DNA from 2 places in the Lysinibacillus sp. NPDC094177 genome. Region 2 is predicted to be linked to the other one. Evidence: riboswitches for the same ligand, from Rfam matches in the RefSeq annotation. Region 2 holds a riboswitch; the other holds the start of a gene.
The links. A riboswitch is a leader RNA that binds a small molecule or an ion and turns the genes downstream of it on or off. The one in region 2 is predicted to bind FMN.

Region 1: linked by a shared signal. The riboswitch ahead of ribE (riboflavin synthase) and the one ahead of ACQKNC_RS13145 (ECF transporter S component) in region 2 are both predicted to bind FMN.

Annotation. Positions count from the first base shown of each region.
Region 1 is NZ_JBNNTW010000004.1:245,036-262,000, reverse strand. Features, by position in the region: gene ACQKNC_RS09340 (InlB B-repeat-containing protein) at 1-322, shown strand, start outside; gene ACQKNC_RS09335 (hypothetical protein) at 387-623, opposite strand; gene ACQKNC_RS09330 (VanW family protein) at 1,124-2,104, shown strand; gene ACQKNC_RS09325 (methyl-accepting chemotaxis protein) at 2,241-3,065, shown strand; gene ACQKNC_RS09320 (HAD hydrolase-like protein) at 3,113-3,730, opposite strand; gene ACQKNC_RS09315 (YibE/F family protein) at 4,018-4,794, opposite strand; gene ACQKNC_RS09310 (YibE/F family protein) at 4,794-5,915, opposite strand; partial or broken gene ACQKNC_RS09305 (NAD(P)-dependent oxidoreductase) at 6,172-6,450, shown strand; gene ACQKNC_RS09300 (hypothetical protein) at 6,526-6,699, shown strand; gene ACQKNC_RS09295 (ABC-F family ATP-binding cassette domain-containing protein) at 6,956-8,581, shown strand; gene ACQKNC_RS09290 (SDR family NAD(P)-dependent oxidoreductase) at 8,675-9,433, shown strand; FMN riboswitch at 9,640-9,765, shown strand; FMN riboswitch at 9,891-10,016, shown strand; gene ribE (riboflavin synthase) at 10,158-10,796, shown strand; partial or broken gene ribB (3,4-dihydroxy-2-butanone-4-phosphate synthase) at 10,826-11,419, shown strand; gene ribH (6,7-dimethyl-8-ribityllumazine synthase) at 11,617-12,084, shown strand; gene ACQKNC_RS09270 (spore germination protein) at 12,259-13,701, shown strand; gene ACQKNC_RS09265 (C45 family autoproteolytic acyltransferase/hydolase) at 13,830-14,867, shown strand; gene ACQKNC_RS09260 (Spo0B domain-containing protein) at 15,493-16,800, shown strand.
Region 2 is NZ_JBNNTW010000007.1:39,527-56,491, forward strand. Features, by position in the region: gene resA (thiol-disulfide oxidoreductase ResA) at 1-213, shown strand, start outside; gene resB (cytochrome c biogenesis protein ResB) at 227-1,903, shown strand; gene ccsB (c-type cytochrome biogenesis protein CcsB) at 1,900-3,087, shown strand; gene ACQKNC_RS13125 (response regulator transcription factor) at 3,422-4,138, shown strand; gene ACQKNC_RS13130 (ATP-binding protein) at 4,131-5,906, shown strand; gene sigX (RNA polymerase sigma factor SigX) at 5,993-6,526, shown strand; gene ACQKNC_RS13140 (RNA polymerase subunit sigma) at 6,523-7,806, shown strand; FMN riboswitch at 8,059-8,256, shown strand; gene ACQKNC_RS13145 (ECF transporter S component) at 8,478-9,068, shown strand; gene ACQKNC_RS13150 (sodium-dependent transporter) at 9,380-10,726, shown strand; gene ACQKNC_RS13155 (STAS domain-containing protein) at 10,929-11,315, opposite strand; gene ACQKNC_RS13160 (methyl-accepting chemotaxis protein) at 11,364-13,058, opposite strand; gene ACQKNC_RS13165 (ATP-binding protein) at 13,086-13,508, opposite strand; gene ACQKNC_RS13170 (SpoIIE family protein phosphatase) at 13,512-14,642, opposite strand; gene glnA (type I glutamate--ammonia ligase) at 15,060-16,394, shown strand; gene ACQKNC_RS13180 (hypothetical protein) at 16,504-16,965, opposite strand, start outside.

The sequences.
Region 1 (16,965 bases), on a different contig from region 2:
ATTTTGTCAGCCAAATCAGCAGCATACTGCCTATAAAGATGTAATTAATAAACATTGGGCGGCAAAAGAAATTGAACGCATTAGCGGCACTAAGATCATGGTAGGATTCAAAGATGGCACCTTTAAACCCGATGCCAAGTTAACGAGAGCTCAAGCCGTGAAAGTGTTGAATCGTCTATTCCAGCGTGGTCCGCTTGAAGATACGGCAACGTCAACATTTAAAGATGTACAAACAAGCCATTGGGCATTCAAGGAAATTGAAGAAGCAGCCGCTACGCATGCATTTGAAATGAGAAATGGAATAGAATACAAGAAGAATTAATCCATCTGCCGAACACGACATCGAATCGTGTTCGGTTTTTTGATCATATCAAAATTTAAAAGTATCAGGTCACTAAAATTAATTGAATGGGTGCCAGGGACAGTTTTTCGAGGTAAAAACGGCAGAGGAATTCGTGCAAAATATCCAATGCGATATTGGTGTTACCTAAACGATTATGACAAAAAGCTTCAAGCACTGTCGCTTCCACAATTGTCGCAATTTGCTCATCTTGTTGTGCTTTGGTTTTTACCTGAATCAGAACGGTTAAAGCATCGTTAGGCTGTTCTTTTAATAACAACAAACGAGTATATACTAACTGCCAAAAAGGTTGTTTTGTTTTGGTTGCTTGTAGTTACATTCATGATATAGATACTATCATTTTTACAATAAATTTTTATAATTTTTCGAATGTTAATTGTCCTATCATTAACATTTGTCAGTATTATCTTTTTTTGAATTACAATAATCATTCGAAGTATAACACTAGGAGGGACTAGGACATTCCCAGACTTGCCAACCACACATTAGAGCTATGATTATATTACGACATTAGCAGATTACGATATTGCACTTAGCTATAACTGTAAACTTAGACCAGACGAGCCAGTATCACGTACAAAGTTTGTAGCATATATGTATCGTGCACTAAAGCTATAAAATAAACACACTACAAAGTGAATCACTCGACTTTGTGTGTGTTTTCATGTATTAGACAAATAAATATCAACAAATGCAACACACTATCTACAATACCCGAATAAGATGTCTCTGTAGTATGACGATAGAGGTAGGTGTTAACTGTTGAAAAAGAAGTGGATGGCCACATTGTGTATTTTATGCACAATAGGACTAGTTGGTTGTCAGGAGAAATCTGTGCATGAGAAAAAACAAGAACAGCCAATTAAGGATTTAGAGCACGAAGTAGAGAAAAAGCCAGTTACATTTGAACAACAAATAGACCCTATTGTTGAAGTTGTGGATCCTACTACTCAAGCAATCATTCAGACAATTTCACCGAAAGAAATGGGCTATGGAACGGACGTACAATTGTATACTAAAAAAATCGAGCAATTAGTAAAAGAGTTAGCGAGAGGGAATGAAAAAACAGCGGGCTATGATAAGCGTATGGTACTCGATAAGCTGGATGATCAAGGAAAAGTAATTAAAGGTAGTCCTTTAATTGTTTTAAAAGAAAGTGAATTAGTAGAGAAAATATTAGAAGTATCAGCGACCGGTGGTAAAGTGGAGATGCCTCTATATATTACAGAAAGCAGGTATTATTTCGAAGATATTCCTTTTTTAGAAAATGTAGTTGTTGCATCCTATACAACTTACTTCAATACCCATGATGTAGGAAGAAATAAAAATATAGAACTTTCTGCAAAGGCAATCAATAATGTTATCGTTGGAAGTGGAGATTATTTTTCCTTCAATACAGTTGTTGGACCAAGGGATGAAGTAAACGGTTTTCAGCCTGCGCCAGAAATCATCAATAAAAAGGTTGTGATGGGCATTGGGGGAGGTGTTTGTCAAACGTCCTCAACCTTGTTTAACGCAATCGATCAAATACCAGTAAAATTTGTAGAACGTCATCACCATTCTTTAGATGTTGGGTATGTTCCAAAAGGAAGAGATGCTACAGTTTCCTATGGTGGCTTAGATTTTAGATTTCAAAATACAACTGACGTACCATTTTTAATTAAAGCAAACTATAGTAAAAATTCTCTTACAGTTGAAGTAAGAACAGCAGAAAAATATGTAGAAATCTTGAAAAAGCCATAGTAGTTTTCCGAAGACTGAACTGCACCCCAAAAGTTAGACCAAAAATCTAACGATCGGGGTGTCTTTTTTTAGGTGTCATGCTATAGTTAAATCGAGGTATTTCAGTATAATTGTGTTATGAACAAGGGGGAGAATAATGCATCCGAAACTACAGGCAGCAATAGATTCTATTGATTTTTACCAAGTAACATATCCAGAAGATGCTTGTATTATAGTTGCTGATACTGAGAAAGTCATTGCCTATAAGCCAGGTAAACAAGTGGACTTAAAGATTAAAGTTGGTGATTCTGTAGAAAAGTATCGTGGAACAACAACTGAAAATGCTCTTAGCTTGGAAAAGTTTATTAGGGAAGAGCGAGGTTCTGAGGATTTTGGAATGGCGTATATTGCCTCAGCACAACCTATTTTTGATGGTGGGAAAGTAGTTGGTGTGTTAAGTGCCATTATTTCGAATGAAAAAATGGATGGTATGCGTTTATTAGCGACAGAGCTTTCTAGTTCTGTTGAAGAAATGACCGCAACGAATGAAGAGTTAGCAGTAGCAAGTGTAGATGTATCAAATCGCTTAGAGGAACTATCCAACTTTTCGGAATCAATGACTGGAGATATTCAACAAATCAATACGATTGTTAATTTAGTAAAAGATTTAGCTATGAAATCTAAAATTCTTGGATTAAATGCTTCCATTGAGGCTGCTCGCTCAGGTGAGCATGGAAGGGGCTTTGCAGTAGTAGCATCTGAAATACAGAAAATGTCTCAAAGTAGTAATGAAAGTGCCAATAGCATTACAAAACAATTAGAACGCATTAAACAATCTATTGATCAAGTCAATGAGTCAGCAAATCAAATTACAGCGTTTACCCAGCAATTTTCTGTGAGTATGCAGGAATTAACTGATACTTATAAAGGAATTAACAGCACAGCAGAAAAATTAATGCATATTAGCGAGGTAAAAGCCTAGCATACTAAAAAGGATAATAGCAATTTAATCGCTATTATCCTCTTTATTTATATGATATTTAATATTTCTTGCGGTGTAGCAACTTTGTACTCTGGTTCCTCTTGTTGTACAACTTCAATAGCGTCATATCCCCAGCTGACCCAAACAATAGGCACTCCCGCTTTTTTGCAGGCTACGATATCTCTTTGTTCATCACCAATGTATAAGACATCTGATGGTGTAATACTTGAGTCTTTTAAAAATTTCTTTATCACTTTATCCTTTCCGAAAATACGGTTTGAACAAAGAACATTTGATACACAATGAATACCATTCATTTTTAGAAATTCTAAAATGTTCTCCTGTGAATTGGAGGAAATGATAAGGATTTTATAGCCCCTTTTATCAATTTCCATTAGGACTTCTTTAATACCATCATATAGATGAACATCATTTAATGACTGACGGTACAAGCGATAAAACTGTGGTAAAATCATAGGCAATTTATACATAGGAAAGTCGAATAATTTACTTCGTTCCGCTATCGATAATTTTTTCAATGATTCAATTTCTTTTAATTCTATTCCTTTAAATTTGTATTTTTGTGCTATGGTATTCCAAGCCGATGCAAACACTGCCGTAGAATCTGCCAATGTTCCATCAAAATCAAAGATGATATATTTCATTTCAATTTTCTCCTTTATAATCTAATTGTAAAGACGTTTTTTTCTTGAAAATGTTACTGCCTATTCTTAAATTAATGACATGATTATACAGGATATGAAACAGCGTATTACAAAGAACTCTAGATGGGCATTTTTTTTACAATGAGGAATTATTTTTTTTAGCTAAAGTTGGAGCATGATACGTGAAATTCAATAAGAGCAATAAAAGACTTCATTAAATAAATCATATTGAATGGACAAAAAAGTACCTGTCATCCGTTGTTTGAGCTGGGGGACAGGTACGATTATTATGAAGCATTTTCTGTTTCTTCTCGTTTTTTTGTTAAATAATATGCATTTACTGAGGAAGTAATAGGAATGATAAGTGCGATTCCGATGCCTGCGCAACATATCATAATAATTTCAGTGACAAATACTTTAGAATTTATAATTTCGCCAATTGAATAAGATAAATCTTTAAACCATATGAGCAAGCTTAAATATCCACCAAAGAAAGCGTAAAATAATGTATTAGTATCTGTACCTAAAATGTCCTTTCCAATGCTTAAACCTGATGTGAATAATTTTCTTCTGCTAATTAATGGGTTATGGTGAAGAATCTCATGCATGGAAGTAGCAATGGAAATAGCAACATCCAAAATTGCACCAATCGTACTCATAATAATAACGGAAGCTCCAATTTGCACAAAATTGACCCCAATATAAAGTGAAAATATGCTAATTTCTTCTGTGGATTCTGCTCCAAATCCTCTAATCATTGATTTGTCCGTTACAAAAACAATGAATAGTAATAAAATGACAATCGTAATCATCGTAGAAATGAAAGCAGTCATCGTTTTACTGCTCAATTCATTAATAAAAAATAAGCTAATCCAACTTATGACGGTACAGGCAACGAGCGTTAATAAAATCGGACTATTCTTCGGATTGGTCATTAAAAAGATAGTTATAAAGAGTACTCCAAAGTTAAAAAATAAAGATAGAAAAGATCGTACTCCTTTTTTTCCACCAATAACGATCATCAATATGAATAAAATGGCAGTTAACCATACTAAAACATTCATTATTTTGCCCTCTTTCGATTAATGAAAAAAATAGAAGTAAATAGACTGATCGGAATCGTTAAGACAACACCAATTCCACCTGCTAGGGCTCGAGCTAATTCTAACGAAAGGTTCAAGGACAGTGTTTGCCCTAATGGATAAGAGTTTTTCAAATATAAAATTAACATAGGAATTGAACCAGAAATATACACAAAGAACAAAATACTTGTAATCGTTCCCATAACGTCTTTCCCGATATCCATTCCAGAAGTTCTTAAAGCTTGGTCAGAAATATCTTGATTTTGCTCAAATAATGCGAACATAGAAGAAGCCATTGTGATGGAGACATCCATTACAGCCCCTAGTGCCCCAATAAATAACCCAGCCATAAAGATCACTCGATAAGGTCGTGTTAAAAATTGCATTTCTTCATATCGAAGCCCATTCTCGGATGTAATCCACAGAACTAAAGCGCTAATCAATAATGAAATAAATGTTCCTAAAAGCGTTGCAACAATTGCAGCATATGTTTTCTCATTCAAGCCGTTAATGAGAATTAAAGAAATAATCGTAAATAAAAGAACACATACCCCACTGATAAATATCAAATTTATATTGGAATGCACATATAAATCCAATGCGAAGGATAATACAAGCGAATTTACAACTAAACTGATGATTGAAAATAACCCTTGTCTTTTACCAACAATCAGCAAAGCAAAAATGAAAATCCACGCTACTATCAAGACGAACTGATCACGTTTAACGTCTAAAATAGTCCCGGTTAAATCTCCATTTTTGTCAGTAGTTGCTTTAATAGAAACAAATAATTTATTACCAACATGGTACTCCTGGTCGAAGGCACCAGATGCTGAATATTCATTTGTAAAATGAATAAGCTTCCCTTTTTCTTCACCATTTTTTAATATAGCTGTAATAAGCTGAGTATATAAATGATCATCATTTTCATACATATCCGTTACAGGGTTTGATTCTTTTAACTCCGTTTTTATAACTTCGGCAATTGGACGATCATAAAATGCTTCATTGTGATAAACGAAAAAAACAGAAGCGATAAAGCAAATTACAATAAAGGTATAAAAAATAACTTTACTATTAGTTTTTCTTTTTAAGGTGTTAATAAAAATACCTCCAATGTGAGAAGGGAATTTAATCGTATTTGTTACGTACATTGTTAGAGTTAACACGAACAATGACTCACAATACCACTATGATTTTATTAATGTCAAGCAGATTAAAAAAGTGTCATTATAATTTAACTTGCTAATTGAATAGAGGTTCCTTAATTATATAATCGAGGTTAACATGACTTTGGCTTTTAGTGTACTAAGTTAGTTATAGCATATTTAAATTACTGTTATTCATTGATGTAAGTTTATTCATGAAACCATATATGAGACAGCCTATGCCGGTGCACCGTTACTGATTAATTATTCCTCTACAAAAGGAAGCTATTATTTCATTTATTAGGTCATTATCATTGCAATTATAAGGGGAATCCGTGTGATCGCAGTTGCCTCAGAGACGCCAATGAAACGAGCGGGGCAGCCATTTGAGCTTGCACTACCTATCTATATATACTTAGTATCTGATTACTCATCCTTAGTTATTGGTCAGGTACTTCATGTGAATGGGGGGATAATGACGGAAACTTAGGCAATTAAGGGATTTGTATTCTTTAACGTTTTGTGATAGATTAGTAGATACTAAATTCGAAAGGAGGTAAAAGTAATGGAAACTGTATTCGCAAAAGGCTTAGTGGAAAAAGAGGTAAAATCTTACATGCTTCTTGGAGATTTGCTGTCAAAGGGAGAAGTCTGCCCTTTTTTAAGCAAATTTCATATCGAAAACAGATTCCGGAAGCTTTTGCCTTCTTATTTTAACAATTGTAGTCATTCAATTTAGATGAACTTGTATAAATATAATTACGCATTGTGGCGCCGGTTCTGTACGGCGCTTTTTTATGTTCCATTGTGAGTTATAAGAAATCTTTCCCTTGCTTGTAGGGTTTTTTTCGCACTTTTGAGGCGCCGTTCTTTCGGCGTCTTTTTTTTGTTTGAAAGGAGTGAAAAGAGATGTGTAACCTTATATGTCCATTCATCTGTTAAGCGTTTTTAGCTTTGCAAAAGAGATGGTCAAAATCTATAAGGAGATTAAACAAATGATACTTCAATTAAATGGAATTAGTAAAAGCTATTCGGGAGATCCAGTTCTCTCAAATATAACGATGAAAATTGAGCGAGGAGATAAAATTGGCCTCATTGGTGTTAATGGTGCTGGTAAATCAACATTACTAAAGATAATTGCGGGAGACCTTCCTTATGATAATGGAGAGGTCTACATCGGAAAAGGTATTAAAATTGGTTATTTGCGTCAAGACAGTGGGTTGAAGCTAGACAATACAATTTGGGCAGAAATGTTAGAAGCGTTACCTGACCTTCTTGAGGTTGAAAAAGAACTTCGAGAGCTTGAAAAGGAGATGAGCGAACCGACGGTCATAGACAATCCTGAAAAATTTGAAAAAATTATGGATCGATATGCAATAAAATCAGAGTGGTTTATGCAGCATGGTGGCTATGAAATGGAAGCTAAAATTAACAGTATTCTTAATGGTATGGGCTTTGAAAGTACGTCCAAAAATACCCCTATTCATCAGCTAAGTGGTGGACAAAGAACTCGACTTGCATTAGCGAAAATTTTATTGGAACAGCCAGATTTACTAATGCTAGATGAACCGACGAATCATTTGGACTTAACAACATTAAATTGGCTTGAAGCGTATTTACGCTCATACCGAGGTTCCATTCTTCTCATTTCGCATGATCGATATTTTTTAGATGCACTTGTTAATGGTATTTATGAGATAGATCGAACAGAAGTCAGGAAATATGTTGGGAATTACTCCAAATATGTAGAAAGTAAAGAAAAAACTCGCCACTTACTTGAAAAAAAATATATCCTGCAACAGCAAAAAATTTCGAAAATGGAGGACTATATACAACGCAATATTACTATGGCTACTTCTTCTAAAAGTGCAAAAAACAAAAGAAAACAGCTTGAGAGAATAGAACGAATTGAGAAACCTCTAAAGGATTTAAAACATACACAGATGGGGTTTTTATTGGAAAAAAACTCTCATAAGGAAGTGTTAAAGGTACGAGATTTATCGGTTTCCTTTAAGGTAGAATGCGGGCAACAACCGCTATTAAAAAATATTAATTTTCAGCTAAAGCGTGGTGATAAGGTTGCATTAATTGGTCCGAATGGTGTTGGAAAATCAACACTAATAAAGACGTTGTTAAAGGAGATTAGTCCAGATAGTGGTGTTATCACTTGGGGTAACGGTGTGACGGTAGGTTACTACGATCAAGAGCAATCGAACTTACACCCAAATAACACCATTTTACATGAGGTCTGGAGTATTTTCCCACACATTGAAGAAGCGAGAGTTCGTACAGTTTTAGGGAATTTCTTATTTACTGGTGAAGATGTCTTTAAAAAGATATCTACCCTCAGTGGAGGTGAGAGGGCACGAGTAGCTTTATCGAAACTCGTAATGCAAAAAGCAAACGTGCTTATTATGGACGAGCCAACTAATCACCTTGATTTATTTAGTAAAGAAGTATTAGAACAGGCTCTTTTGAATTATGAGGGAACACTTTTCTTTATTTCACATGATCGATATTTTCTTAATAAGCTATCACACAAAATGCTGGAGCTTTCCTCAACTGGCATGAGTATAACTAACGGTAATTACGACGATTACATGAAAATGAAATTGAACTAAGGGCCATAAGCATGGAAAGGCAAAGAGGACCACCGATTGAGAAAATATTTGTGATTACGTAATAAAATATAAAAGCGAAAAGAGGAAGTTAATATGACAAATAAAAATCGAATTGCAGTTATTACAGGATCAGGTAGTGGAATTGGTAGAGCAACTAGTCTTAAATTTGCTGAAAATGGCTATAAAGTCGTGTTAGTTGATTTTAACGAGAAAACTGGAGAAGAGACTCTTAAACTAATTCAACAAAATGGTGGTGAGGGGATTTTCGTTAAAGCGGATGTTTCCAAAGTAGAAGATGTTCAGAATTATGTACAACAAGCCGTAGACACATATGGCCGTATCGATGTATTCTTCAATAACGCAGGCATTATTCAAAAGTTCGCACCATTTACATCGGTTGAAATGGAAGAATACGATCGTCTTATGGATATCAATGTAAAAGGCATTTTTCTTGGCATGAAATATGTTATTCCAGTAATGGAAAAGCAGGGTAAAGGGTCGATTATTAATACTGCTTCATCGGCAGGTATTCGTCCAGAACACAGTATCGCTGTATATTCCGCAAGTAAGCATGCAGTAATCGGTTTAACGAAAGGCGTTGCGATCGAGTATGCAAATAAAGGCATTCGTATTAATGCTGTGTGTCCAGGTGGTATCGTTACACCATTATTTCAAAGTGTTGGTGAGACACTTGAAAAAACAGGATACGTACCAGAAGAAATGTCACGTGTACGTATGGGACGCCATGGTGAACCAGAAGAAGTAGCAGAAGCGGTCCTATTCTTAGCTTCAGATAAAGCAAGCTTCATGGCTGGTGCTGTTGTCTCTGTTGACGGTAGTTTAACTGTATAATTTTATTGTCTTTGGAACAGTCCCGCCTTTGGTCTTTATTAATGACCATAGGTGGGGACTGTTTTTATCTTCAATTATGTAGCGAAAATGAAAAGCTGAAACAGCACCAACTTACGAATGTGAAATAAAATATTGAAAAAATTTTTATTAAGAATTATCTGGATAATAAAATGAAATAGTGTTATCGTAAGAAATAGCTAAATAAAAATATCCTTCAGGGTAGGGTGAAATTCCCAATCGGCGGTGATGAAGAAATTCAAAGTCCGTGAGCGCAAGCTGATTTGGTGCAAATCCAAAACCGACAGTTATAGTCTGGATGGGAGAAGGGTAGAAGTGTGAGCTTTTTAAATTCGCTTGAGTTTAAAAGGTTTGTTTGAGTATGCTTTTATGTTAACTACTTCCCATCGTTTAGTTGGGAAGTAGTTTTTGTTTTATTTGGCTAAAAAATTGAATAGCAATAGTTCTTCGGGGTAGGGTGAAATTCCCAATCGGCGGTGATGAAGGAATTCAAAGTCCGTGAGCGTAAGCTGATTTGGTGCAAATCCAAAACCGACAGTGACAGTCTGGATGGGAGAAGAACGATGAGATGACAGCCTATGGAAAAATTGTGTATCCATGAGGTTTATTTGTTGACGTCTTATGTAAATGAACTCCCAAACCCCTTTAATTTAAGGGGTTTTTTGTTTGAACAGAAATTATGAAGTAAATGAAAGTAGGTGAAAAAATGTTTACAGGAATTGTTGAGGATATTGGTACCATTAAAACCATGCAAAGCGATAGAGAAAGTATGGAAATTACCGTACTTTCAAAGAAAATGGTAGAGGATATAAAGCTCGGGGACAGTATAGCGGTCAATGGTGTTTGTTTAACAGTGATACATTTTAATGAACAAGAGCTAACGATGGATGTCATGCCTGAAACAGTGAGAGCAACAAATTTGCAGCAGCTCGCAGTTGGAGATCCTGTAAATTTAGAGCGCGCTATGTCAGCTAATGGACGTTTCGGAGGTCATTTTGTATCCGGACATGTAGACGGAGTAGGAAAAATATTGCGCAAGCGGCCATTAGCAAATGCAGTCTATATTGATATTGAACTATCAACGGAGTTAACGAGCTACTGTATACCAAAGGGCTCCATCACCATTGACGGAACGAGTTTAACACTCTTTCATGTCGAGAAAAACGGTGTAACAGTATCCCTGATACCCCACACTTACAAGGAAACCATTTTAGGTAAGAAGAAGATTGGTGATCACGTAAATGTAGAAACCGATTTAGTTGGAAAATACATTTTGCATCAACTTAAGCATGGACAGGAACCACCGACTGTTACAAGAGACTTCTTAGCACAAAACGGCTTTTAACCAAAATTTACGAACAGGAGGTGGAGATATTGCTACATTCAATCGAAGAAGCAATAGAGGATTTAAAACAAGGTAAGATGATTATTGTAGTAGATGATGAGGATCGAGAAAACGAAGGGGACTTACTCGCACTTGCGGAATTTATGACCCCAGAAACGATTAACTTCATGGCGACCTATGGAAGAGGTCTTATATGTACGCCGATTTCACAGCAGCTAGCACAAAAATTAGCATTAAAGCCTATGGTTAGTATTAATACAGATAATCATCAAACGGCATTTACCGTTAGTATAGATCATGTAGACACAACAACTGGAATTAGCGCCTTTGAACGGGCAATGACTATACAAAAAATGTTAGAGCCACAGGCAAAAGCTACGGATTTTCGTAGACCAGGCCATGTATTCCCACTAATAGCAAAGGAAAATGGTGTATTAGAACGTAGAGGACATACAGAAGCTACAATTGATTTGGCAAAGCTTTGTCATAGTATTCCTGCGGGCATTATTTGTGAGATTATGGGAGACAATGGCGAAATGCTACGTTTTAATGACCTTGTTAAATATGCAGAGCATCATCATTTAAAAATGATTTCAATTGAAGCATTGGCAACATATCGTCGTCAACAAATAATGGAAAAAAACACAATGACTATCTAAAAAAGGCTTATAACCAAAAGTTGTGGATGATTTTCGTTAAAACGTATGCCATATATAAAGTTGATTGGAGTGTGGGCTGGACGCCTCCAGGAAAGCGCCCAGTCGGAACGGAAATCAACCACACATTATGGTGATTAGCCATAAAAAAGGAGAAAAGAAAAATGGGTAAAACATTTGAAGCACAATTAATTGGTACGAATTTAAAAATAGCTGTAGTAGTTGGTCGTTTCAACGAATTTATTACAAGCAAATTATTAGATGGTGCATTAGATGGTTTAAAGCGTCATGGTGTGGATGAGAACTCTATTGATGTAGCATGGGTTCCTGGTGCATTTGAAGTTCCATTCATCGCGAAACAGTTAGCTGAAACAAAGAATTATGATGCAATTATTGGATTAGGTACTGTGATTCGTGGCTCAACAACACATTATGATTATGTATGTAATGAATCAGCTAAAGGAATTGCAAATGTGTCACTAACTACAAATGTACCTGTTATTTTTGGCATTGTTACTACTGAAAATATTGAACAAGCAATTGAGCGAGCTGGGACTAAGTCAGGGAATAAAGGCTATGATGCGGCAATGTCTGCTATTGAAATGGCAAATTTAAAGAAGATGATTGGATAAATCTATCTGGATATAGTATGGAAATTTCATAGGTGAATTATTCAGAGGTAGCATTCTAAACATCAAGTATTCTTGAATATTTTTAAAAACTATGGGGAAAATATCCGTAAGTGTATTTATCATAAATGTACTAATCTGGAGCTGGCTCAGTAGGAGATGAGGGATATTTCTTCAATGGAACAAGAGTTAAATTTGAAATCTTTGAAGTCACTATTTCAACGTTCTGCTGATGTGGTATTTCAGGAGTATTTCTTTCAGCAACATAAAGTACATTTGATAAAATGTGAAGCGATGATTGATGAACGTTTACTACAGACCGTTATTGTACAACGAGTTCAATCATTATTTACTGAAACATCGGATGAATTAGAGCAACATATAGAAAATAATTTACACATTCCCCATCTTCAGAGAATTACAAGTAAAGATGAGGCCATGACGAGAGTCTATAAAGGACATGTTTTACTGTATTTTGAAGATATGAATTTGCTGTATTCAAGTTATATCGCTAAAAAACCGAATCGGGAGCCTAAAGAAACGACCCTTGAATTGGTAGTCAAAGGTCCGAAAGATGATTTTATTGAGGATGTTTTTATCAATATTGCTTTATTACGCAAGCGATTACCTACTAATTCATTAAGTGTTGAGACGTATGAACTTGGTAAACGATCCAAAACAACCGTAGCTGTACTTTATTTAGAAGATGTCGTAAATCAAAAGATGCTTGAGAAAATAAAATTACAACTGCAGAGAATTGATGCGGATATTATATTTAGTGGAGATTTATTGATGGAAAGAATTGAGCGGGGTGGAAAGATTCTACCTAGACATGATTATACTGGACGTCCTGATTTTGCTGTACAAGCTTTAAGCGGAGGGCGCATTATTATCATAGTTGATGGTGTATCGTATGTAGTTATTACACCTAGTAACTCAATGTTACTTTTTAAATCCGGTGAGGATAACGAGTATCCAATTATTGTGAGCTCCATGGAGCGTTTACTCCGAATAGTGGCTATCTTAATAAGTGTACTTTTACCAGGTTTTTGGCTTGCACTTACTACCTATCATCAAGAGCAATTGCCATTCATCCTATTGGCAACAGTTGTTGAGTCAAGGACAGGTCTTCCATTTCCAACTATTCTTGAAACATTAATGATGCTTTTTATGTTTGAATTATTTCGAGAAGCAAATATCCATCTACCCAGTGTTATCAGTGGGTCCATGAGTGTTGTCGGGGGATTAATTATTGGGGATGCAGCGATTAAATCGGGTGTTACGAGCCCGTCCATGATTGTAGTAATAGCTACTTCAAGTATTGCAGCCTTTACACTCGTCAATCAATCTATTGTAACAGCAATGAGTATTCTCAGGATCATCATCATTTTAGCATCTGCCTTTTTTGGGTTATTTGGATTCTTTAGTTCGGTATTTTTCATACTTCTTTATACTGCAAATATAAGAGTATTAGGTATTCCGTACTTAAACATGGGAGCAGATTTAGATTGGCAGAACATTAAAGGATCTTTAGTTCGCTTATCTTCTGCAAGTTATCGTAAGCGTCCGAAATTTTTAGATGTACAGGATGAGACAAGGACATCGAGTAGGAAAAAATAAATACTTAGAATGAAGAGATCAGGTTTATATAAGCCTGGTCTTTTTATATTTTACTTGACCTTTTATTAACTTGAAGCTTTACGATGAATAATAGAAAATCTATAACATTAGGTAAGGAGAGAATAGCAATGAGATCTTATGAAGAATTAATCGTAGAAGTTATTGATGTAAGAGGCAGCTACTATCAAATTGGACTTCAACAAAGTAAAGTGCTACGGTCACATTCACATCAGAATGGATTTCCGAACTTAACAAATAAAACAAATGTCCAAATGGCAAAACAACTACTACAATTCCATTGCCCTAGCCTTATACAAGAAATGGAAGGATTGGCTGTTGGGTTGGCTCAAACGCTGGATTCTGTAATTAAAATGTATAGTGGCTATAATATTACCTTTCCAGAAATGGGCTGTACATCTTTTGTGCAAAATGGCAAATACATAAGAAACTATGATTTTAGTCCTACATTGTATGATGCCAGACTTGTATTTTCTAATCCAATGAATGGATACGCAAGTGTTGGATTTAGCCAACAAATTATCGGTAGACTTGATGGAATGAATGAATTTGGGTTAGTTGTCGGTCTGCATTTTGTTAATAGTGAGTACCATGATGAGGGCTTTATCGCTTCAACGATTGTCCGAATATTATTAGAGCAATGTAAAAATATTGAAGAAGCACTTAAACTAATCAGAGAGCTACCACATGGTTATTGCTACAATTACTCAATGACAGATCAAAGCGGTCAATCTATAGTAGTAGAAGCTTCTCCACAGAAGCTTGAAGAAAAATGTGGAAATCCATTAATTTGTACGAATCATTTTGAAGCAACTAGTATGAAAGAGAAAAATAAGAAAAATATTCAAGGGTCCGTTAATCGAAAGCATTTTTTAAATAGCTTGGTAGAAAAGAATTTGACTACAATGGCTACTTACAGACATTTTAATAATGGAAATTCTCCGCTATTTTTTAAACACTATAAAGAATACTTTGGCACACTACATACCGTAATTTATTCGCCAAAGCTTCTAGAAGTTATCGTTGGAATAGGAGAGGATGCAGAACCGATAATAATTTCTTTTAAAGATTATTTGGATGAAGCGCTAACGCTTCCAAAAAGGTTAACAGGTCGGATTTATCCACACAACGAAGCAGGAATAGAATAAACAATATATAATAAGGAGAGAGGCATGTAATGACAAAATGCTGTTCTCCTTTTTTTGTTTTCTTTCTAGAGAAGGATTATTAAACTATTGGGTGTGACTTGTACAATATCTCACTCGAAAAATATAAATCGTTTTAGAATTAAATTTTATCAGTACCTTATAGACGACTCCAATTTCAAGTATAGGAAGGAAATAGCTCAAACAGTAGTGGAGGTAAAGATAGGCTTGGTGATAGCCAAAACTCTTTTGTGATGATAAGATAAGAACGAATATTTTTATTTAGAGAGGCGAAGAATCCTTTATCGTATGTATTTTCCCAAATGAATTGAAACGGTGCTTTTAAGATTAACTTATAGCAGGTAAGTAGATAGTCATTGCCGTCCAAATCGCTCTGAAATATCTTGTGACAATGAATTATTAGTTAATGATGAATTTTAAACAACCTAAAAAAAAGAAGTTTACTATAGTATAATAGGATTGTTGGATATGAAATGAAATTGTTTCCCTAGTAGAAAGTATGACATGATATCAACCTCGACTAACAATTTTTGTATTTGATGCGAAAGCCAAGCCCAACTAAATTAAGGCAATATTCATTTCTATAGATGAGGAAGTACCAGGTTTTATGAAAACACGAAAAATAAAATTAATTTTAATACTATCAACTATCTTATTAGTATTGTTTACAAGTTTAAACATCTTTACATCTTATATAAAAATGAAAAAGACAGTAGAGGAGTCAATAGCGAACCAAAGTCTGGAAGCGGCTATTTCTATTGCATCTTCAATTGATGTAGAGGCGTACAAACAATTTTTAGATAACCCCGAGAAAAACGATTATTATTGGGAATTAAGAAGCTACTTAAATGATGCAAGAGTAAAACTAGGTGCTTTATTTGTTTATACTTTAAAAGTTGATAACCCAAAGGTATCTAAAGCAATGATTATGGGATTACCAGGTGATTTGACTAAAGGCTTCGATATCGGAGAGGACTGTACAGTACCTGAAAAGCAAGTGCAAAAAGCCTATAAAGGAGAAACATATGTAACAGAAGTAATACCAGATTCTGTACACGGTGCCTACTTATCTGTTGGTGCGCCGATAAAGGATAAAACAGGAAAGATCATTGCATACCTAGGCATTGATATTAGTGCAGAAACATTAAATGGCATCAAGGGAAAAGTGATCGAAGACAATCTTTTTATCTTTATTTTTAATGGTGTACTCATTTTACTCGTAATAGGCTCTTTTTTCTTTTTACAGAGATGGTATCAAAAAGAAGTGGCGAAGGAAGTTGGAGCGACAGAAGATACATATCAAGCAGAAATTAAAACTTTAATCACTTCCGTATCCTCTTTAAGACATGATTTCACAAATCATATACAAGTATTGCATGGATTTCTGCAATTAAACAAACCTGAACAGGCCAAACAATATTTATCTTCACTGTCCAAAGAGGTTCAGGCTATTAAGTCCCTCAAAGTAAATATTGATCATCCGGGCTTGTCTATATTATTACAAACGAAAAAACTAACGGCACAAAATCATAATATTGATATGGATTTCACAGTCTCAGAGGATGCATTTAATAAAATTAAAACGACGGATTTAATCAAAATCTTGTCGAATTTAATAGATAATGCTATTGATGCGGCAAATGAATTGCCGGAAGAGCAACGAAAAATAACAATTCGCTGTAAAGCAGATGACACGCAATATGAATTTAAGGTTACAAATTCTGGGCCAAATATTGTAGAGGCGGGGCAAATATTCAAGCAAGGATTTTCCACTAAAAAACCAGAGAGCGGTAAAATAAGAGGGCAGGGCTTGTTTATTGTAAATGAAATTGTCAATAAGTACGAAGGTCAAATTTCTATCGATTCATCAAAACATTTAGAGACAACCGCAATAGTAACTATTCCAATAAAGTAAAATTTCTAAACTTCCTACAGAAAATTGTAGGAAGTTTTTTCGAGGATAAACTATCGTGTTAATTAAAGCTTGGCCCTCCGACAAAACAACCACTTCACATAGCATGTATTTTCTGGCAGTGATAAAAAGAAACTTTAGCAACAATGTTTTTTATATGTGAAAGCG
Region 2 (16,965 bases):
ACAGATTTTGAAGTACAGAATTTTGTCGATAGACACGAATTAACGTTCCCTGTAGTTATTGACAAAACGAAAAGTGTTATGACTGCCTACAATGTAGGTAATTTACCAGCAACTGTCCTTATTGATCCAGATGGTAAAGTAGTCAAGATTACTACTGGTGAAATGACGGAGGAAAATATTGCATCGTATATGGAATTAGTGAAGCCAAAATAAGGAGAAAATGACTATGGAAAACATCATTTGTGCTTGTGGTCATAGTAACCCATACGGCACGAAGCTTTGTGAGAAATGTGGTCGTCCTTTAACAGAGGAAGGTAAACAAACAAAAGTTGTTGATATGCGCTACGACGGAACGGCGATTCGTTCAAAAACGTATAATAAAACAGTCATCGATAAAATTTGGAATTTCTTCTCGAATGTAAAAGTGGGGATTGCCCTCATTATTATTACGTTGGTCGCAGCGTCAATTGGAACAATACTACCGCAAGCGATTTATGTTAATGCCCCGGAACCTAGTAAAGCAGAGTATTATGAGAAAGTGTATGGTGTGTTGGGCAAACTCTATAATAATTTAGGACTTTCTCATTTGTATAACACTTGGTGGTTCCAAATTTTAGTGGGTATGCTTGCGATATCTATTATTGTTGCGAGTTTAGACCGTGGTTTACCATTGCATAAGTCTCTAAAAAATCAACGAGTTAAACGTCATGAAAGTTTTATGAAGCGTCAACGTATCGTTGCGGAAGGACAAGTGTCAAACCCTGATGAAACGCTAGATAAAGTTGAGCAAAAAATGACTGAATTAAAATATCATGTTCGTCGTGATGGAAGTGCACTTCTAGCAGAGCGCGGTCGTTTTGCTCGGTACGGCCCATACATAAATCATGTCGGTCTCATTATCTTTTTAGCAGGTGTTATGTTGCGCTTATTACCTGGTTTTTATGTGGATGAGACGATTTGGATACGTGAAGGTGAGACACGAGCTATACCAGGTATGGACGGCTATTTTATTAAAAATAATAAATTTATTTTGGAAACCCATGGTAATAAGCCCCAGAACGAGCAAATGAACCAAGGTGTAAATGCTATGGCGAAAAATTATCAAACAGACGTCACATTATACAAACAACCTGAGGGAGCCCTTCCTGGAGATTTAGACAATCTTGAAAAATTAAGAGATTACTCTATTCGTGTTAATCATCCGTTAAAAGAAAACGGTTTTGCGCTGTATCAAATGAATTATCGTCTTAACGAATTGAGACAGATGAATTTTAATTTAGTGAATAAAGCAAATGAAGAAGATTCACTTGGTCAAATTCAAATTGATTTAACGAATCCTAAAAAAGAATATGATTTAGGAAATGGTTCCTCAGTACAGATTCTTGTTTATACACCAGATTTTGCTGGCTTTGATAATGGTGAACCACAGACAAAATCATCAATACCAAATAATCCAGCATTTTTATTTAAAATGACAACACCAGAAACTCCAAAAGGTGAAGTAAGCTTTGTAGAAATTAGGAAGCCGCCACTTGAACCACTTGGTGAAAACAAATATAGAATGAAATTCGCAGGAGCAGAGATGCGTAATTCATCAAACTTTACAATTCGTAAGGACAGTACGATACCAATTTTATTTGTAGGCGGTATTATTTTCATGATTGGTGTAGTAATTGGCTCGTATTGGAACCACCGACGTTTATGGTTACAGGTGGAGCCGGATGGTCAAGTGTTGATGGCTGCCCATGTGAATAAAAATATGTTTAGTATGAAAAAGGATTTAGATACAGTCACTACTTTTGCTGGTCTACCACCATATATAGATCAGGTAGATAAGCCTGAAGATGACAAGAAATCCACTAAGCGAGGCACTAAAGAAAAGGAAGGTGACAACACCTTATGAGTTTGATTGACATAAGTGGAAACCTATTATTTGTAGCATTCATTGCCTACCTAGTTGCAACTTTATTATTTGGTGGTTCGATAAAGCAATCGAATGCAACAGGTAAAAATACCGAAAAATGGGGCAAGGCTGCAATTGTTGTAACAATTATCGGTCTACTTGCGCAGCTTGGTTATTTTATTACTCGTTGGATTTATTCAGGCCATGCACCAGTTAGTAATATGTTTGAATTTACGACTGCGTTCGGTATGTTCGTTGTTGGGGCATTCGTTTTAATTTATTTTATTTATCGCGTGACTGCTCTAGGCTTAATAGCATTACCTGTGGCGATATTAATAATTGCTTATGCGGCGATGTTCCCGACCGAGGTTAGTCCTTTAGTGCCGTCTTTACAAAGTTACTGGTTAACAATTCACGTTATTACAGCTGCTTTAGGTCAATCAATTTTAGCAATTAGTGCAGTAGCAGGACTAATTTATTTATTAAAAGTAGTTGATTTAAAGAAGCCTTCTAAACAACGTTTCTGGTTAGAAGCGGTAATGTTCTTCCTTGTGGTAGTCGTTGGTTTCGTGGTTGCTACATCAGTTTTTAAAATGATGGATTACGATTCAACATATACTTATGCTGATAAAGAGGGTAATGAACGTCAAATTACCTACCAAATGCCTCCGCTATTTGGCATGAATGAATATAAGGCAGTGGAAGAACATGGCATGTCTCCGTTAGTAGAAATGCCTGCACTCATTAATGCGAAGAAATTAACAACAGTTGTGTGGTCATTATTAGTAGGATCTGTTTTGTACTTATTAATTCGATTAATTGCACGACGTCGAATTAGTGAGATTTTCCAACCTTTTGTCAAACGAGTGAATTTACAATTAGTGGATGAAATTGGTTATCGTTCAGTGATAATTGGCTTCCCAGTATTTACGTTAGGGGCTTTAATCTTTGCAATGATTTGGGCACAACTTGCGTGGAGTCGTTTCTGGGGATGGGATCCGAAGGAAGTGTGGGCACTTATTACATGGTTATTCTATGCAGCATTCCTACACTTACGTTTATCAAAAGGCTGGGAAGGTGAAAAATCTGCATGGTTAGCATTAATTGGTTTCGGAATTATATTATTTAACTTAATTGCTGTTAACTTGATCCTTGCAGGTTTACACTCATACGCTTCAGCTTAAACTGATTTGATAAAAACTGATTAACTTCTTTCAGCAATTGTTTATGTAGCGAAAGCAAAGTGTCAGCTACAATTATTTTCTGTATCGAAAGCGTAGCGACAGGTACAGAAGTCTCCCACCTTTATTGGTGGTGAGCTGAATGCGAATTTAAGTTACTTTTCAGCGGATGTCCAAACACCTGCTGAGATTTATAGCACATATGAGATTTTTACGTCGCTAGTATTAGAAAGAAAGGCCTTCTTGCTGTGGCAAGAAGGCTTTCTTTTCTTTTCAATATGTACTGTACCATGTACAATAGAGGGTAGAGAAAGATTAGAAGAGAGGGATCGTTAAAGTGTCAGAAAATATTTCAGTATTAGTAGTAGATGACGAGGATCGTATTCGACGCTTATTGAAAATGTATTTAGAGCGAGAAGGGTACCTTGTTGACGAAGCAGAAAATGGTGAACAAGCGATCGAAAAATCTTTAGAAAAAGAGTATCACTGTATTTTACTAGACATTATGATGCCTGAAAAAGATGGACTTGAAGTATGTGCGGAAATCCGTGAACGAGCAGCAACACCGATTATTTTATTAACTGCAAAAGGCGAGGAAGCGAATCGTGTACAAGGCTTTGAGCTTGGAGCAGATGATTATATTGTAAAACCATTTAGTCCTCGTGAGGTTGTGTTACGTGTGAAGGCTATATTACGTCGTTCTCAAGCCTTCTCGCCTTCGACAAATGCTTCTTCTTCAAAAGATTTAGTTGTATTTCAACATTTAATGATCGATCATGATGCTCACCGTGTAACAGCAGAGGGGATCGAAGTAAATTTAACGCCTAAAGAGTATGAATTGCTTTATTTCCTAGCGAAATCACCAGACAAAGTATTTGACCGTGAACAATTACTAAAAGAAGTTTGGCATTATGATTTCTTTGGCGATTTACGTACAGTTGACACACATGTAAAACGTTTACGTGAAAAGCTCAACCGTGTCTCTGAAAACGCAGCGAAGATGATCGTTACTGTATGGGGCGTTGGCTACAAATTTGAGGTTGTCAATGAATAGAATATGGAATAGTGTTGTCGGGAAGCTATGGGTAACCATATTGCTTCTCGTTTCATTTGTATTATTTGTTTTCACGGTTTTAATGCTTGAGTTTCTTCAGAATTACCATATGCAGCAAGCAGAAAGCTCTTTGCGTCAAACAGCAGCAACCGTTGCAAGTATAGTAGATGATAAAAAAACAGCAGAGTCGACGTCGGAATTATTAAAAGATATTTTACCCGAAAGTACGAATGCGCTAATTGCTATTAACCATGACAGAGTTTCTTTTGCTTTGCAGGAAGGTGTAAATAAAAAAGAAATCCAGAATATGATTTTAGCTAATAAATCGTTCCAAGAAGTTTTTCAATCAGATAAACCGATTATTAAGGAAATGCTGATGCCGTCTTCTACAGACGAAGAAAAAATGGAATCGTATGTTGTGCTAGGTTTCCCGCTAAATGTGGAAAATACAGTGCACGGGGCTGTTTTTATTTATCAAAGTCCAGATGCACTGCATAAAACATCAAAAGAGACGACGAAAGTTGTCTTTTTATCTGCGTTCATTGCCTTTGTACTAACGACATTTTTTGCGTTTTTCCTTTCATCGCGTATTACGTCACCATTACGTAAAATGCGTGAGTTGGCATTTGAAATTTCTAAAGGGAATTTTGAAGCGAAGATGCCGACTACGCAAAATGATGAAATCGGCCAGCTTGCTGTTGCTTTTAATCAAATGGGACGTCAATTGAAACACAATCTAGAAGTGATCAATCAAGAAAATGAACAGCTTTCAAATATTTTAACATCCATGACAGACGCAGTTATTACGTTTAATCGTGATCGTACAATATTATTAAGTAATCCGCCCGCGGACCGTTTAATGCAAAAATGGTTTGTCAATAAAGGTTCACAAAGTGCGAAGCCAATTCCGCCAGAGCTTTATCATATGCTCGATCATGTACTGATGTTTGAGGATAAGCTTGAAGAAGAAATTGAGATGGATGGAAGTTACTATACGTTTACGATTAGCCCTCTTTATAGTGAAGAATCGATACGTGGAGCGGTTGCAGTTATTCGTGATATGACTGAGCAGCATCGCCTAGAAAAACTACGCTCAGACTTTATTGCCAATGTGTCTCATGAGCTACGAACGCCGATTTCGATGCTCCAAGGTTATTCAGAGGCCCTAATGGATGATGATTTTATTCAGGATCAAGAAGAACGTAATGAGATTACAAAAATTATTTATGATGAATCGAAGCGTATGGGACGCCTCGTAACAGATTTATTAGACCTTGCGCGTATGGAATCGGGGCATATGACGCTTTACAAGGATGAACTCCCAATCAATTCAACATTTGAACGTATTACTCAAAAATTTGCACAGGTTGCAAAAGAGAAGCATGTTCGTCTGATATTTGACAGTGAATTTAATGCCGAAGCTACGATTAGTATAGATGAGGATCGGATTGAACAAGTATTAACGAATTTAGTTGATAATGCTCTCCGTCATACTGATGAAGGATCTGTAACAGTGAAGGTTGAGCAGGAGCCAACCTTTGCCAAAATATCTGTCCAAGATACAGGGCATGGTATTCCACAAGAGGACTTACCATATGTCTTTGAACGTTTCTATAAAGCAGATAAGGCACGTACTCGTTCTAAAGGCGGAACTGGACTAGGGTTAGCTATTGCTAGAAATATTGTCAAGGCACATTCAGGAAATATTATGGTAGATAGTGTACTGAAAGAGGGGACTACCTTCACGTTTTATTTACCATTCGATTAATATCATCACTATTGAAATGGTATTAATTGGCTGTAACTTCTGAGAACATTTAGACGACAAATATAATAGAACGGGGGTGGAGTGCTTTGAATGACTCCGTGTTCCATCGGTTATACGATGCATATCATCAAGACGTGTTCCAGTTTCTTATTTATTTAGTAAAAAACCGTACACTTGCTGAGGATTTAGCGCACGAGGTTTATGTTCGCGTATTACGCTCATATGATCAGTTCGCAGGAAATAGTAGCGAAAAGACATGGCTTTTTGCTATTGCTAAAAATGTCGCTATTGATCATTTTAGAAAGCAGGCTGTACGTCAAAAACATTCACTTGATTTTTTTGATTGGGAAACGGAACAGCTACATTCAACCACACCATCACCGGAAGACATGTTGCAGGCCAGTGATGAATTTATGCAAGTACAATCAGCACTTGAACACTGTACAGGTGACCAAAAAATGGTCATTATTATGCGATACTTTCAAGATTTATCGATTGCAGAAACAGCGCAAATACTAGATTGGACAGAAGCGAAGGTAAAAACCACTCAGCATCGTGCCATTAAATTTTTAAGGCAACAGCTACAACAGGTTAGAGAACAGGAGGCGAAACGGCAGTGACACATAATCAATTTGATGATGACCAATTTGAACATGTATTGAATAATGCCCCTAAGCTTTCTGACCGCCGTTCGAAAGAGGAAATATTAAATCGATTATTGGCAGATGCTCGCTTGCAGGATAATGTCCATCTTCAAGAAGCTATACAACAACCATTAGATGATGAAATAACATCGCATGAGCAACAAAAAAGTACCGAGACAGCGATACTAAAGAAGAAAGTTCGTAAATGGCCAATCTTTATGAGTGTTGCAGCTGTTTTCGCTTTAACAGTGCTTACAGGCACCATGTTCATGAAAAACAATGATGTGAAGATGGATCAGGCTAATGCTCCTGAAACTTCTCAATATTCAACAATACAGGATAATCGTGCAGCAAAAAGCTCTATCAACCATGATAATCTTATGGAGTCCAATATAGTAGCAGAACATAAACGGATCATGTCTCTACGATCATCCGTTTATGAGGAAGATTTAACAGATGCAGTGGTGTTCCATATTGGTTTGGCAAATCGTGATAAGGAAAGTGTACCGATGACATATATCATTCCAAATGAACGAGTTGCTACTGATTTTGGGAAGAAAAAGCCTACGACATTACAAATGTATGAAAAGTATGCGCCGCAAATTGATGAGAAAGCTAATGGTTTTACTAACTATCATCCGTATAAAGGCGAATTGAAGGAGAAGGGCGATAAACTAGTTCATGTATTGCCAAAGAAAAATGACTATGATGTCGCTTCTAAAGATACTGGCGAATATTTAGGAACTTTACAAGATACATTCTCAGACTCAGAGTATAAAGATATTGAGTTTGAAAATCCAGATGGTACAGCATACGAGTTTTCCAAGCAAGAAGAGCCTAGTAAGATTATGGAATTAACAAACTCAAATCATTTTAATTATTATTTATATAAAGATGATAATGGGTCTGAATATTTATCACCCGATTCCCGCAAAACTTTTTCCACTGTAACAGAAGCTCTTACCGTTATGCGAAATAAAAATGATGATATATACGTTTCAGTCGTACCGGAAAATATAACATACACTGTGAAAGAGGTAGCAGAAGGCGTTATTGTTACATTTGATGAGCCACTTGATTTAACGACAATGGATGCTGTTCGAGCAACTCAAATGATTGAAGCTATGATGCTTACTGCTGCAAGCTTTGATAAACAAATACGGCTAGACAATGTTGTACAGGAGAGCTGGGAGGGATTTGATTTTAAAAATTTCTTGCCAAAGCCTGTGGGAGCCAATAAACGATATATGCCATAAATAGCATGACGCTAATCTTCAACAAATGGATGAACAGAAATTAATAAGTAAATTTTTTGAGCATTCTCGCCGCTGTATGTGCGTGAATGCTCTTGTCAGTTTATTGACGGGTAGAGTAATCAGTGGGGATGGAGAAAAGGCTATTAGCGAGAATCTGTAAAACATACAAGTTTAATCGGGATTTTTTAAGCAAAGCTATTTACTTTTCCCTAATAATTCTTTATAGTAAGGCTATGAAACAAAAAAATATTGATTCATCTTCGGGGCAGGGTGAAAATCCCGACCGGCGGTAATAGAGTTGTAAATCGCTAATATTTCATTTTAGACACATTAGCTCGAATGATTTACTAAATACTCTTTAGCCCGCGACCTGTGCAAATTATTTTTTGCATGGCTGACTTGGTGCAATTCCAAGGCCGACAGTTAAAGTCTGGATGGGAGAAGATGGAGGTACGATCGTCATTCATTGTTATGAATTTAGCTATGTACGAGCGTTTTTTTGATGTGGATTCACACAGCATATGCTCAAAAATAGTTAATTAATGGCGTTTTTTAATCATGCCTATTCTCCCTTATGCTTTTTTGCATAGGGGTTTTTTCATGATAATACTTGATTAGGTCGTAACCTTTCTTCTTGCGAGATTGAATCAGCAAAGAGGAGAGAGTTTACTATGAAGAAAAATGTTAAACTTCAATCGTTTATTACGATTGGCATGCTGAGCAGTATTTCGTTTTTATTAATGCTTTTTAATTTCCCTATTCCGCCATTCCCAGCGTTTTTGGAAGTAGACTTCAGTGATATGCCAGCACTACTTGCAGCAATCACAATGGGGCCTGTAGCCGGTATTTTAGTAGAATTATTTAAAAATGTGTTAGACTGGATTTTCTCAGGTACGCCAACAGGAGTACCGGTAGGACATATTGCGAACTTTGTAACAGGTATTTTATTTATTCTACCAGTAAGCTTTGTTTTTAATCGCTTCAAAACAGTTAAAGGTCTTATCGGAGGATTAGCTGCTGGAACAATCATAATGGCAGTAGGAATGAGCATTCTTAACTATGCAATATTTTTACCTATGTACACTTACTTTTTAGGTATGGAGCCTGTTGTAGGTGATTCACTATATAAAATGATCATAGCTGGTATCTTGCCATTTAACATTGTGAAAGGTATTTTAATTACTATCATCATGGCGTTACTATTCACAACAATGCGTAAATGGATTAATAATCAGCGTTCTATGTATTTACAAAATAATTGAAATGAAACCTCGAGCTGTTAAGTGCTCGAGGTTTTTTTATATGAAACGGATAGGTTAGACGAGCAGAACTAGTAAAGGATAGGATAGGATAGGATAGGATAGGATAGGATAGGATAGGATTTGAGTCAAAGTGAAGGAAAGAACTGACAAAGCGACTGATAGAAAAGTCAAAGCGAAGGATAGAAAAGCCAGAGCGACGGAAAGAAATGCCGAATTGGATAATCAAAGTGATCGATAGAATTAATCTAGTCGAGCTTAGTATTTTAATGTAGAATAAGGAAGAGTTTAGTATGTTAGAGGAGTTTGAAGAGATGAGCGAAAAAAAGAGTCAGTGGTCTAGTAAACTAGGCTTTATTTTAGCGTCGGCAGGAGCTGCGATCGGGCTAGGGGCAATTTGGAAGCTCCCGTATGTTACAGGACAAAGTGGTGGGGGAGCGTTTTTCCTTATTTTTGTCCTATTTACATTGTTGATTGGTTTACCGATGCTATTATCAGAATATGTTTTAGGTCGCGGTACACAGTCTGAGGCTGTGACTGCCTATAAAAAAATTGCGCCTACGAAAACAGGCTGGGCTTGGGTTGGACGTATGGGCGTGCTCGGTTGTTTTTTATTATTAACTTTTTACAGTGTTGTAGGAGGTTGGATTTTTATATATAGTGGCCTTGGCGTGACTGGGGCTGTTATTGATCCTGGCAATGACCCTAGTGAACTATTTGGAAAGATTGTAGGAACACCCTGGATTACATTACTAGGTTTGGGGTTATTTACGCTAGTAAATGTACTAGTCATTTCACTTGGTGTGCAAAATGGTATAGAGAAGGCAAGTAAGTGGATGATGCCTTTATTATTCATTATGTTTATTGTGCTTGTTGTGCGAGCCTTAACATTAGATGGGGCAATGGAGGGAGTTAAATTCTTCTTGTGGCCTGACTTTTCCAATATAACTGGGAAATCTATATTAGAAGCGTTAGGGCAGTCCTTCTTTGGCTTAGCGGTTGGATTTTCTTGTCTAGTGACGTATAGCTCTTATTTAAAGAAGGATGTAAGCTTACCGAATTCTGCAGGCTCCGTTGTTATACTTACTGTGCTTGTATCGTTTTTGGCAGGATTAGCAATTTTCCCTGTTGTATTTGCTTTTAATTTAGAACCAGCATCTGGACCGGGCTTATTATTTATGGTACTTCCAACAGCATTTAGTCAAATGCCATTTGGTGAAGTGTTCTTAGCGATGTTTTTATTATTATTTTTATTTGCAACGCTAACTTCTTCCTTTAGTTTATATGAAATTATTGTAGCTGCATTTATTGAGAAGGGGCGTATGTCTCGTTCTACATTGACAATGCTACTAGGTGTAGTAGTCTTTATTGCCGCAATCCCAGCAGCGCTTTCATCAAGCACGTTAGCGGACGTATCGATCTTTGGAAAAACAATTTTTGATGCAACTGACTTTTTAGTTTCTAATTTAATGCTTCCGTTGGGCAACTTATTGATTGCGATCTTTATTGCGCATGTAGTTGATAAAGAATTTGTGAAGAGGGAATTGTTAATAGGAAGTCATATGGGGCAGGGGTTCTATTCAACATATCGACTATTGATGTTAATAGTAGTACCTTTGGTGATTATTGTTGTGTTAGTAAACATGCTTTTACAATATTAAAAAGAGTAGGTTGTGTTCCGTTTTACGGGAATGCAACCTACTTTTTTTATCTTCGTTCAGTAGCACACTCCCACCTCTGAAGGTGGTGAGATGGACACTGATGTGATTCCTTTTCATTGGGTGTAGCAATTTATCTGTGCGAAAGCAAAGCGACAGCCACAATTACGCATGGTAAAATGGAATGATGGGGGCAACAATAGCATTAATATTCGCTAAGCGATAGTTCGCCAAACCAGCCTTCTTTAATGATCTGTCTTGCCTGCTCTTCGCTTTTAGTCATAGGGAATACTTTATCGACTTGCGAAATAGCGAACAAGTTGCGAATAAAATCATCGACGACAATAATGGCGATTTTCTTTTCTTTTACAGATACTTTCTTTGCGAAATTGACGATCATGCCAAAGCCAGTACTATCAATATTTGTAACTTTTTGCGTATCGATAATGTATCCAAGCTTTGTTTCCAAGTTTAATGATTGAAGCTCTTTTTTTATCTCTTCAATCATCCCATATTCTAAATCGCCAGTAAACGCAATCAAAATATAATCAGCCTTTGTGTCAATATCCATCGCAATTTTCTTCTGATTCATACTATAGCGCCTCCATTTTCTTTTTCGTATTAGAAAATCCTTTAGAAATTAAAACTTGAATTTATTGACTTCATTTTGTAATTTATCAGCGACTGATGCTAATTCATCTGAACTTTGTGTAATTTCTGCAACGGTTGCATATTGTTCTTCTGATGTTGCGGCAATCTCCTCTGTTGCTGCTGCGGAGTCTTCAATGATACGGGAAATATCTTGAATGGCTTGTTGAACACCTAGGGAGTTGTTGTTTACATGTGTAAATGCAGCCTTCATTTGCTCAACGCCTTTTTCTGTTTCTTCGACTTTTTCAACAATTTCCTTTAAAGCAGTTCCTCCTTTATTGATAATTGTTACTTGTTCCTCTACTGCTAGCAGATTACTTTCCATCGTGCGAACTGTCACGGAGGTTTCAGCCTGAATATCATTAATGAGATTTGTAATTTGTCCTGATGCTAAACTTGATTGTTCAGCTAGCTGGCGTACCTCTGATGCAACAACGGCAAACCCTTTTCCTTGCTCTCCTGCCCGTGCTGCTTCGATGGCTGCATTGAGAGCCAGTAGATTTGTTTGCTCTGCAATACCGGTAATAACGGTAATAATGCCACCAATTTCCTCGGAGCGTTTACCGAGTTTTTGGATAGAATCTGTTGCGTAAGACACTGTTTGCGTGACGTCGCTTAAATGCTTGATAGCCTCATTAATTGCCTCTTCACCTTTGCGTGCGATATGGGTCGATTCTATAGCATTATTTAAAGTGTTCTCAGCCTTTTGTAAACTACTCGATACTTCTTCAATTGTTTTTTGCATCATTGACACTATTTGTTCAGCCTGATCAGATTGAGTCGTAGTGCCAACTGCAATTTCATTCATCGTAAGTGCAATTTGGTTAGAAGCTTCACTTGTTTGGTGTGATGATTCTGCTAATGAGTGCGATGAGTTAGCTATTTGGTTGGCGCTACCAGCTACGATTGTCATCGTCTCTGTTAAACGATTTTTCATATCACTAAAGGCATTTGCTAAAACAGCAATCTCATCTTTACCTTTAGGGTTTAATAACTTTACATTTAAATTTAAATTTGCTAACTCTTTGGCGTTTGTACTTAAAATATTGATAGGAGTGATGATTTGTCGCTGTAAAAACCAACTAATTCCAACAATTATTAATATGGCGATTCCTAAGGAAATCGCTACATTTTCCAGTGCAGACTTTGTGGCAATGCTTATATAAGGAGCGGTTGGAACTGCGGTTGCCCATACTCCGATAACATCCCCTTGGCTATTCAAAATTGGGTCATAGGCTCCTTGATGCATACTACCTAAGACATTTGCTGATCCGATAAAACGTTTTTTTTCTCCTAACACAACTTTGGCAACTTCATCAGAAACCTTTGTATTTAAAGCGCGTTCTCCATTCTCGACTATATTTGTACTAATACGAGTATCGTTTTGGAAGATTGAGACCGCGTTTCCGTTTGTTAGCTGTCCAACTTTATCAGCTGCTTCAAAATTTTCGACCATATTAATGTCGCCTTTATACAATTGATTGTTTTTTATGGACCATTCACCAGGAAATTTAGCATCTAAATATTCATAGCCCAATTGAATATCTGATAAAAGTTTTGTATTTGCGCTTTCTAAAAGATTTTTTTTGGCAACATAAAAGTTTATTCCTGCTAAAAGTGTAGTAAGTAACAAAATACACCCGAATATTAACAGACTCATTTTTTTTCGGATTGACACCTTCATGAAAATTCCTCCAATTTTACGCTTACTTTATATATGAATCTTTTTTGAAATACCAACTAAAAATTTTGTTTCAGAAATGTTTTCAAACCAAATATGGTCGACCATATTTTTAACAAAAAATAAACCTCGCCCACGATCTGAATAATCCAATTCGTTTAAATCAAATTGTAGAACCTTATCCCAATCATATTCAGCAATACCTTTCGCTTCATCGATAACTGTTATTTTTATTTCTTCGTTAGAGTGGTATACGTGTACTTGAATTGCTTTTTTAGAGTATGGCTCGATTTTTTCCATGGCTTCAATAGCATTTATAACTAATTCGTGTACGACAAATCGTATTTCTCTTTTAAAAGGTAGATTATATACATTTGTAAAATTCTCCATAACTTGATCTATGTAAGCTATAGATTGTGAATCAGGATTTATATTGAGTATGAATACCATCATCAATCACCGGCCCTGTAATGTAATTGTTATTGAGACTACTGTTATATCATCGCTGAAATCATTGTCGAATAAATCGTATTTTTGGGAAAATTTTTGCAAAGCATAGCTATTATCTTGTGAAGCATAGGAATGGAAAAAGTCCATATCAACAACATGTTGCTCATTTATTGTCAATAATCCATCCGTATAAAGTATTATGCGATGCCATCCAGATAAAGGTATCGTTTTTTTATTGATGCGAATGGTTGGGAATAACCCTAGAATAGGTGTATTTGCTGGGAGGAACACTGTCTCTCCATATTTTCCGAATAAAAAACCAGATGGATGAGCCGCATTAACATAGTGTAAAGTTCCGTTTTTCGTATCAATGAGTATGTAGATAGCTGTCATTAAAAAACGGTCCATATCTTCATCAGAAAATAACTCGTAAATTTGGCGGTTAAGTTCTCGGATTACTAAAACTGGATCAATTAATTTCGTAATTATTCCTTTTAACAAAGATCTAATGGACATTGTAACGAGTGATGCGGCAATGCCATGTCCCATTGCGTCGTAAAGAAGAATGGCAGTTAAATGTTCATTAATCTTAAACCAGCAGTACATGTCACCTCCTAATGTATTAGATGTAACGTAAAGCCCATCGATCTGAATATGCTCAAGATTCAATGGAAGAGATAATGCATTTTTTTGGAATTTTTTTGCGACAATTAAATCTTTTTGAATAGTGCTTTCTTTCTGCTTTCGAAGCTTGGTTTCCTTTTGATATTTAAGAGCCACTTGAATCCGAGTTTTAAACTGCGTGAAATCAAATGGTTTTAAAATAAAATCGAAAATCCCGGCTTCAAAAACCCTATCAATTGTAATGTTTTTTTCGTAAGTAGTAGAAAGAAGGATAGGGGCATCGATCCAGTTTTTTAGTTCGTCGATTAGCAGACAAATGTTCTCGCAATTTCTAAGTGTCATTTTTGCATCGAGAATAATTAATTCTAGCTCTTCTTTCAAAGAATCTGATAAATAATTCATTGCTGCTTCAGTTGTTGTGAAGCAATGAACATTTTTGATGTCGATACGATGAAAATATTTTTGCAGACGCAACACATCATTACTTACGTTGCCAATAATTAATACTGACATGCTTTTTACATCCACCGCCTTATGTATCTTTAACAGAAGATTTTTGGAATTCGCACATAATAATTTCCGACTATTATTATATACGCCATATTTACTTATTTGATGAATATTAAAAATTCTATTTTGCTATAAATTTACCAATAAATATGACGTTATACAAGACTATTGTGATATAAAATATGGAAAAAAAGTTCTTGCTTCAGGCAATAAAGTCAAAAAATTTTAACTAAAACACTTTTTGTTGAGTCTAAAGACCTTGAGAGGGGAACTCTATTCATCTGAAAAAAAGATTAATATATTCCGAAAAAAGAATGTAATAAAACCTCACATAGATATTGTGTTTTTTGTTCTTTTGATGTATTTTAAAAACAGTTATAAAAAAATGTGTTAATTAAAATTACATTGGAGTGGTGAAAAATGAAACATTATACAAAAGGAGATATTAAACGCCGTGTTAAGGAAGAAAATGTGAAATTTCTTCGCCTACAATTTACTGATATATTAGGAACAATAAAAAACGTTGAAGTACCAGTTAGCCAATTAGAAAAAGCATTGGATAATAAAATTATGTTTGATGGGTCATCGATTGAAGGTTTTGTACGCATTGAAGAATCAGATATGTACTTGCGTCCTGACCGTGATACCTTCGTAATTTTTCCTTGGACCGCTGAAAAAGGCAAGGTGGCTCGTTTCATCTGCGATATTGTTAGACCAGATGGTACACCGTTTGAAGGTGACCCACGCTCCAATCTGAAGAGGGTTTTAAAGGGGATGGAGGAGTTAGGTTTTAGCTCATTTAATTTAGGACCAGAGCCAGAGTTTTTCTTATTTAAGCTAGACGAAAAAGGGCATCCAACACTTGAGTTAAATGATAGTGGTGGATACTTCGACTTAGCCCCAACTGACTTAGGAGAGAACTGCCGACGTGATATCGTATTAGAGTTAGAAGAAATGGGCTTTGAAATTGAGGCATCACATCATGAGGTTGCACCTGGTCAACATGAAATCGACTTTAAATATGCAAGTGCTATCGAAGCATGTGATAATATTCAAACGTTTAAGCTTGTTGTAAAAACGATAGCTGCACAGCATGGATTGCACGCAACCTTTATGCCTAAGCCGCTATTTGGGGTTAACGGTTCTGGAATGCACTTCAACTTATCATTATTTGAAGGGGATAAAAATGCGTTTTATGATGAAAATGCAGAATTGCAATTAAGCCAAACAGCACGTAGCTTTATGGCAGGAATACTAAAACATGTACATGGTTTTACAGCTGTAACGAACCCACTTGTTAATTCTTATAAACGATTAGTGCCTGGCTATGAGGCTCCTTGCTACGTAGCGTGGTCTGCACAAAACCGTTCACCACTTATTCGAATTCCAGCTTCACGAGGATTATCAACACGTATTGAGCTTCGTTCTGTCGATCCAGCAGCCAACCCTTATTTAGCGATGGCCGTTATTTTAGCATCTGGGCTCGATGGAATTCGCAAAGATCTAACCCCTCCAGACGCTGTAGATCGAAATATTTATAAAATGACAAGAGAAGAGCGAGAATTAAATGGCATTGACAGTCTCCCGGCATCATTGGAATATGCACTTATTGAACTCGAAATGGATCCTATTGTACGTGAAGCACTTGGAGATCATATCTTTGAGAAATTTACGGCTGCTAAAGAAATAGAATGGAATAAATACCGTACACGTGTCCACAATTGGGAGCGGGAAGAATATTTGAAAATGTATTAGAAGAGGAGTGTTGGAGCTTTGGTGCTCCAACACTTTTTTGATCCAAAATGTGAAGAATTGAGTGTCAAAGAAGAAGGCTATCCCTATTTTCAAAATAGGAATAGCTATTTTAGTTAGGTAGTTCACTTTGAATAATTAATTTGTATTTTTCATTTAGTTCTTGGTCAAAAATATAAATATTATTTTCAGCTGGATATCTAAACAAATAAGGTGCTTCCAACCAACCATCTTCGACCAATAAATGATCCTTTATCTTAAATTTTTTATAGTATTTATAAGCATTAGTATCTAAAAATACTTGATTATTAAAATCAGTGAGAAGATTATTTACATCTAACATATCCGAAACAACTTCTTGAGTATGATTGGTCGAAGAGTCATAAAAAATCAGCTTACCATCACCAGTTGAAGATTTAGTAGGGTCGTCAAATGTTAGATAAACCCATTGTTGATTATTCAGAAGCCTTGCCCAACCAATAAATTCAAATGAACTCTTGAATTCTTTTATTTCTTTACTTTTCACATCATACAAATAGAGGTATCCAAAATGATCTTTTTCATCAGTAAATAA